Regions from separate parts of the Anoxybacillus sp. P3H1B genome, predicted to be linked through region 1. Evidence: a T-box and tRNA genes for the amino acid it is inferred to sense, from the RefSeq annotation. Region 1 holds a T-box; the other holds one or more tRNA genes.
The links. The T-box of region 1 lies ahead of AT864_RS02845 (valine--tRNA ligase). A T-box ahead of a tRNA ligase gene usually reads a tRNA of that ligase, here a tRNA-Val.

Region 1 (3,417 bases):
TTGATCGCCAACAACGAAAACAATGAAGCGCCAGAGCATGAAACAAAAGTATCAATTGGAGCATCCAAGCATAAGGATCAGGAAAACCATCAAGCTGTCGAGGGCGAAGAAACAAAAAAACAGAGAAAAGAAAATGCTCTCTATTTAACACAGTTGTTTTCAAAGGATCAAGCAGAAGATTTTTCAAGACTAAAAATTTGCATTGTTCAGCAAGGCGATTCGATGGACAAGATTGCACAGCGTTACGATTTAAGCATCCAACAAATATTAAGGGCCAACCAGCTTGACTATGAAGCTGAGCTTCGTGAAGGACAGCTATTATATATCCCCGTGCCGGCCAATAGCCGCCCGTAAGCCTAAAAATCTCCCACTTTCACGTCTTATCACAGCGAAAAAGTGGGAGATTTCTTTTCGAATGCAAGGAAAGGGGGATTTTTTTGAATACGCGATTGGATGACCATGTCATTTTAAGACAATATCATTTGCAGCCTTCCCATATTGTGAATGATGGAAAGGTGAAAAAAATATATACAAATGAAGGGATTTTTGTGCTCAAGGAAATCAAAAGCCAAAAAAGCCTTCAGGCAGTGGAGCAAGCGTATCGGTTTTACGGACCGCATATCGTGCCCATTTACGCCGCGAGAAATGGGGCGCCATTTGTCGCAGAAGCCGGCCGCTATTATTATTTAATGCCGTGGATATCCGGCGAGGAAAAGCGTGAGGAGAACCGCTTTCTTTCGTTTTTTCGCGATCTTGCGTGGCTGCATCGCCAGACGCTGCAAGAGGTTCCAATCAATCAAGAAGAAGTGAAAAAATATTACGAGGCACAGAAGCAGGAATGGGAAAAGCAGCGCTCATTTTTGCAAGCTTATGCGGAGCAATGCGAGAAAGAGTGGTATATGTCCCCCTTTCAGCTGCACTTTTGTACGTATTTTCGTGAAACGATGCAGGCATACTGGTTTGCGGAGACGCAGCTCGAAACTTGGTATGAACGAATAAAAGAACAAAAAAAGTGGCGGATTTCTTTCATCCATGGAAAGCCGGCGTTATCTCATTATATTCCTAACCATCATCAGGAAAAACGGTATTTTTTAAGCTGGGAACGGGCGCGCTGGGCTTCGCCGCTTGCCGATGTATGGCTATCTTTACAAGACTACGTGCGGATCGCGCCGCCAATGGATGAAAGCTGGATTCAGGGATTCAGCGAATATGAAGGGCAATTGATGATTCAGGAGGAAGAGAGGGCTTTTTTTATGAGCCACGCCGCTCCTCCGTCTCACTTCTATCGATTGATTTCCCGATATGGAGAACAAAAGCAGAAAAAGAGCGAATACGATAGCGTTGTGCAGCTGCATCGGGAATATTGGAGAATGAAGCACATAGAATATATCATGATGCGGCTTGTCCAGATCAATGAAAAAAAGGGGGAAGAGCAAACCCTAAATCCACTCGAGCCGGAAAGCGATCGCCAGCAAGATGAAGATCGCCAATAAGATGACATCGAAGGTCGTTGGCAAGAAAATCGTTCGAACCGCCTGAAAAATCGTAATCGGAATAATGATTTGCACACAAACGATGCGAATTTGCCGAAGCCATGGCGGCCAAGAATATGGATTAAACCTTTTCATGGATGCTCCCTCCTTTCTATCAGCCATTACTATTACAGTATGAAACCAAACGTTTTTTGTCACCGGAAATCAAAGATAAGAATAAACCGATAAAAAGATGGAAAAGATGATTGACGATGAAATTGGTTTTTCGGTAGTATGTATAGTGAACAGATGAAAAGCGAAGACAGGGAAGAGTACAACGAATAACCCTTTCAGAGAGGGAAATCAATAGCTGCGAGATTTCCTAGGACGTTATCGTTGGAAGGTCGCCCTTGAGCTGCTTCTTTGAACAGCGCTTAGCTTAGTAAAAGAAGCCGGTTGCAGCCGTTAATGCCTGAGGTGCCTAAGCGTTTTTTGGTTTGCTTAGGAAAAAAGGTGGTACCGCGAAAGAGATCTCCTTTCGTCCTTTTCGGATGAAGGGAGTTTTTTATTTTGCAGAAACATCATTAGGAGGGATAAACAGATGGATACAAAAGAGTTGACGATGCCGACGAAGTACGATCATAAAGCGGTTGAAACGAATCGCTATCAATGGTGGCTTGAAGGCAAATTTTTTGAAGCGGCTGGCGGAGAAGACAAGCAGCCGTTTACCATCGTCATTCCGCCGCCGAACGTAACAGGAAAACTGCATTTAGGACATGCGTGGGATACGACGCTGCAAGACATTATCACACGCATTAAGCGAATGCAAGGCTATGATGTGTTATGGCTTCCGGGAATGGACCATGCAGGTATTGCGACGCAGGCAAAGGTGGAAGAAAAACTGCGCAATCAGGGACTTTCTCGTTACGATTTAGGGAGAGAAAAATTTGTGGAGGAAACATGGAAGTGGAAAGAGGAATATGCGAGCCATATTCGTGCGCAATGGGCAAAATTAGGCCTTGGGCTTGATTACACACGCGAGCGCTTTACCTTAGATGAAGGGTTATCAAAGGCGGTGCGTGAAGTATTTGTGTCCCTTTACCGAAAAGGGTTGATTTATCGCGGAGAATATATTATCAACTGGGATCCAGTGACAAAAACCGCTTTATCAGATATTGAAGTGATTTACAAAGACGTGCAAGGTGCGCTCTATCATATGCGCTATCCGCTCGCCGACGGCTCAGGATATATTGAGGTAGCGACAACGCGTCCAGAAACCATGCTTGGTGACACAGCAGTGGCCGTGCATCCAGAAGATGAACGCTATCAACATTTAATTGGCAAAACGGTGATTCTGCCGATTACCGGTCGGGAAATCCCGATTATTGGCGATGAATACGTCGATATGGAGTTTGGCTCTGGAGCTGTCAAAATTACTCCTGCACATGATCCGAACGACTTTGAAATCGGCAATCGCCATAATCTGCCGCGCATTCTCGTCATGAACGAAGACGGAACAATGAACGATCACGCTATGCAGTATAAAGGATTGGACCGTTTTGAATGCCGCAAGAAAATTGTCAAGGATCTCCAAGAGCAAGGCGTCTTATTTAAAATTGAAGAGCATTTGCATTCTGTGGGCCATAGCGAGCGCAGCGGAGCTGTTGTCGAGCCGTATTTATCAACACAATGGTTCGTGAACATGAAGCCGCTTGCTGAAGCCGCGATTGAATGGCAAAAAAGAGAGGACAAAGTCAACTTTGTGCCAGAGCGATTTGAGAAAACGTATTTACATTGGATGGAAAATATCCGCGATTGGTGTATTTCACGGCAATTATGGTGGGGACATCGCATCCCGGCTTGGTATCACAAAGAAACGGGTGACATCTATGTGGATCATGAACCGCCGGCAGATATTGAAAACTGGGAACAAGATCCAGATGTA
Region 2 (3,417 bases), on a different contig from region 1:
CGTGGCGAATTTGCCGTAAGAGATTCTACCTTGCACATAGTTATCAATAATGATCTCAAGGAACCGATCTGGTATCGTTTTTTTGTATGAAGGTAGTAGAAGTGTCGGCTCATACCCTTCATGAATCGTTAATTGCTTTAATTCTTCTGCGCGTTCAAGTTCACAAATTGGTTTTAGTTTTTCATATTGCGGTTCGCTAATAAGCCGCAATTCCTTCAATCTGCGAAGCATCGCACTGTAACTGACCTTAAAATGTTGTTGGATGCGAACAATATGTTTTTCTTCAATGAGGGGGGTTGTACATCGCTTGTAAAAAAACTCTTTGACCCCCTCTTCCGGCATGAGAAATTCTGCGGCAAACAAATTCGCTTTTGTTTCACTATGCTCGTCAAACATTAGCCCTTCTCTCATGAGCGATTCTTTATCAAACATCAAATGATATAACTCGTGAGCAGCTGTAAAACGTTCATGTCCTAGTGAAAACATCGTATTGAGATAAACAACAAAATGGCCTTCAATGTATGAAGAAAAACCTGAAAATTTGTTCCCATCCTGATCTTCAAAAGGCTGGCGAATAAGAATGGCGATGTCGTCGACAATATCAAATATGTCAGTCATTCCTTTTTTCGCAAATCTGTATCGTAGTTCATCCGCTTTTTCCTTTATCTCAAGCCTAAGCATCTCTTTTTCGTCGATCACTTCCTTTCCATCCCCTTCCAAAACGGTTCCATCGGAACAAATTGTTTGCGCTCCTTATACAATTTCTCCTGCCCTATCAGCGAAGAAACCATTGCATAAATAGAGTCTAAAAAAGCTTCCTCTTCTATTGAAAGCGGTTTCTTTTTTCTGAAAAGAGTTACAAGAGACTTTTCCTCTTCCGCATCTTCGAAAAAGATGTCCACGCTCACATGAAAAATGGAGGCTAAAGCGCGAAGCTCGGCAACCGAAATCGAGCGGTTCCCGTTTTCCATTTTGCTAATCGTTTCTCTTTTTAAATGAATACCATGCTCCTTCAACAAATCTGCCAATTCACTTTGGGATAAATTTGCATTTTCGCGAAGCATTCGAATTTGGCTACCCATATACACAAATGGATTAGGTGTCATGTTCATCCTCCCTTTGTAACTTATTATTACATTTTATTTTATTATCGTCAATTTTATTTATTAAAATGTAATAAATCGTTACAGATTGATTAAATCTCCCTGGCATCCCCCTTTGCAACAAAGTGCAGCTGATAACCGCGCCCTCAACAACTTGTAGCATATATTGTTGCATAACCTTCGTGTTTGCTAATGATTTCTTTGAATGCATAATCTGGTCCATCAAAGATGTGAACTTTCATTATTAGCAATCCCAGCAAGTATTACATCATCAATACTTAGCATGTTTCCATCTTGGTCATTCCCTGTTCCTAAGGGATTTTCTTCTTCTATTATGCTTTCAAAGGCGTTTTTATTGTTTTTTTGGTATCAAGGTGAAAGGAAAAATAAACATAAAATGCAACTATTTAGAAAAACAAAAAGACGCATCATCATGCGCCTGTTCGTTCCATATAGTTGCTATATCTGGTATTCAGTTAATTTCTTATATTATTTCGACCATTTTATGACTAGATAAGCAGAATTAGAGTATATTAAGAAACCATAAATCCTTGATAGATCAAGAATTTACGGTTTCTTATTACGATGATTCCGACTGGGCTCGAACCAGCGACCTCTACCCTGTCAAGGTAGCGCTCTCCCAGCTGAGCTACGGAATCGTATGTTGTTGCAGTGCTCTATCGAACACATATCTTATTATATAAACGCGCATGGGGTTTGTCAAATATTTTTTAAAAAAAATGGATAGGGCATTTTGGTGGAGTGGTTGTGTGAGGTTTTTTGACATGCTTTCGCATCAATCCGTGATATCTTCCCATTGCCGTTATTTTGTGGAATGTGTTATGATAGGAAGAAATATTTCGGACGGAGGGAAGCTTATGAGATACGTCACGTTAACAGACGTGTTTGTCCATCCGGTTGCGCAAAAGTATTTGAAGCGGTCTGGCATCGCTCATGCGATTGCTACGGCGTATCATGCGTATCGCCTCGCTATTCAGCATGGCGTCAGCGCTGACTTGGCGACGAAGGCCGGGCTGCTGCACGATATGGGCCACTATGAGTGGTACTCCAACGGAACATGGGATTACGAACAATATAAACAAAACGATATACATGCGATCAAAGGTGCCGAGCGTGCCCATAAACTGCTCATTCGCTTGGGCGAGCATCCGCAAAATGCCAAGGAGATCGCTTTGGCGATTCTACTGCATACCGATTCTTATTTGCCTGAAGGCGAATTTAAACGCAAACCGCTGCAGACCATTATCAAGCTGGCGGATGAGGCGGATGAAGAACCAGGCGGCAAGCACCATTACCGGCAAATCGATGATGCGCTCGCATTGAAAAAAATTAAGCAGCTTGATGAACTTGTCAATCGCCAGCTGCAAAAGGAACGTCTTGATGATATCATCTAATAGGATTTTTTATTCGGAATCTGCCTAAACAGCCTTTCCCCGCTCCGGCGCAAGGAAAGGCTGTTTGTGTTTGCTGCCCTTTTCAACAAGCCGGCACAGCCATCGAACCGCGAGTGATTTTGTTTTTTCACTCGGATTCAGAAAAACAGCTCCTTTTGAAAAGGCTCCATAAGCAGCGGCCGGTAAAAGCTTCTGTAATCGCTATACTGATGGACGATGTGCTGACGGTTTCGGTTCACTAGCTCCAGCTTTTGCAAAAGCTCCTCTTCCAATTCTACCGCATCGGTCGATACGACATATCGCTCCAAACCGAGCGAAGCGGCACAATCAAATACTTTAAAGCGATAACCGAGCAGCACCGGCGGCACGCTGGCAGCCAATGAAAGCAAATTGGCATGCAACTTTAAATTAATCGTGGCCGAAAAACGGGATAAAAGCCGAATCAGCTGTTTTTCTGAATAGAGCTTTTGATCCCAAACAACGCGGTACGGGCAGCTGATTTTATCATAAAGCCGCTTGCACGCTGCCCGATCATTGTCCCAAACAGCGTAAATATAAATATGATATCCTTGCCTCATCAGCTTTTTTGCTACTTTGGCTAAAGCATTTTCAACCATTTCTTCATTTTGGCCGAATAGTCGATTATAAGTGGTTCCCCAATTAATGCCAATGATTTTTTCGTCGTTTCGTTTTTGGCGAGGGCGTTTCGTTTTCAATAGCAGAGCCGGATCGCTGACGGTATAGATATGGTCATGATCGGCAGCTAACGCTTCAAGCAGTTTTTGGCTCAGCGGTCCGCGAATCCCGGCAAAAGCAGCTGCGGCCATCGCATGCTTAAGCACAAATGAATCTTGCGAAGAAAAATATTTTGTAAGATCGGGCAGCTCGTTGGCGAGCAA

Region 2: it has a tRNA-Val gene. The T-box ahead of AT864_RS02845 (valine--tRNA ligase) is inferred to sense a tRNA for this amino acid. The anticodon was not compared.

What each region holds. Positions count from the first base shown of each region.
Region 1 is NZ_LPUG01000009.1:511,294-514,710, reverse strand. It holds gene spoVID (stage VI sporulation protein D) at 1-354, shown strand, start outside; gene ysxE (spore coat protein YsxE) at 438-1,493, shown strand; gene AT864_RS02850 (hypothetical protein) at 1,440-1,628, opposite strand; T-box leader at 1,783-2,021, shown strand; gene AT864_RS02845 (valine--tRNA ligase) at 2,074-3,417, shown strand, end outside.
Region 2 is NZ_LPUG01000012.1:312,032-315,448, reverse strand. It holds gene AT864_RS08870 (ImmA/IrrE family metallo-endopeptidase) at 1-699, opposite strand, end outside; gene AT864_RS08865 (helix-turn-helix domain-containing protein) at 696-1,106, opposite strand; tRNA gene AT864_RS08855 (tRNA-Val) at 1,690-1,762, opposite strand; gene AT864_RS08850 (HD domain-containing protein) at 1,982-2,518, shown strand; gene AT864_RS08845 (polysaccharide pyruvyl transferase family protein) at 2,656-3,417, opposite strand, start outside.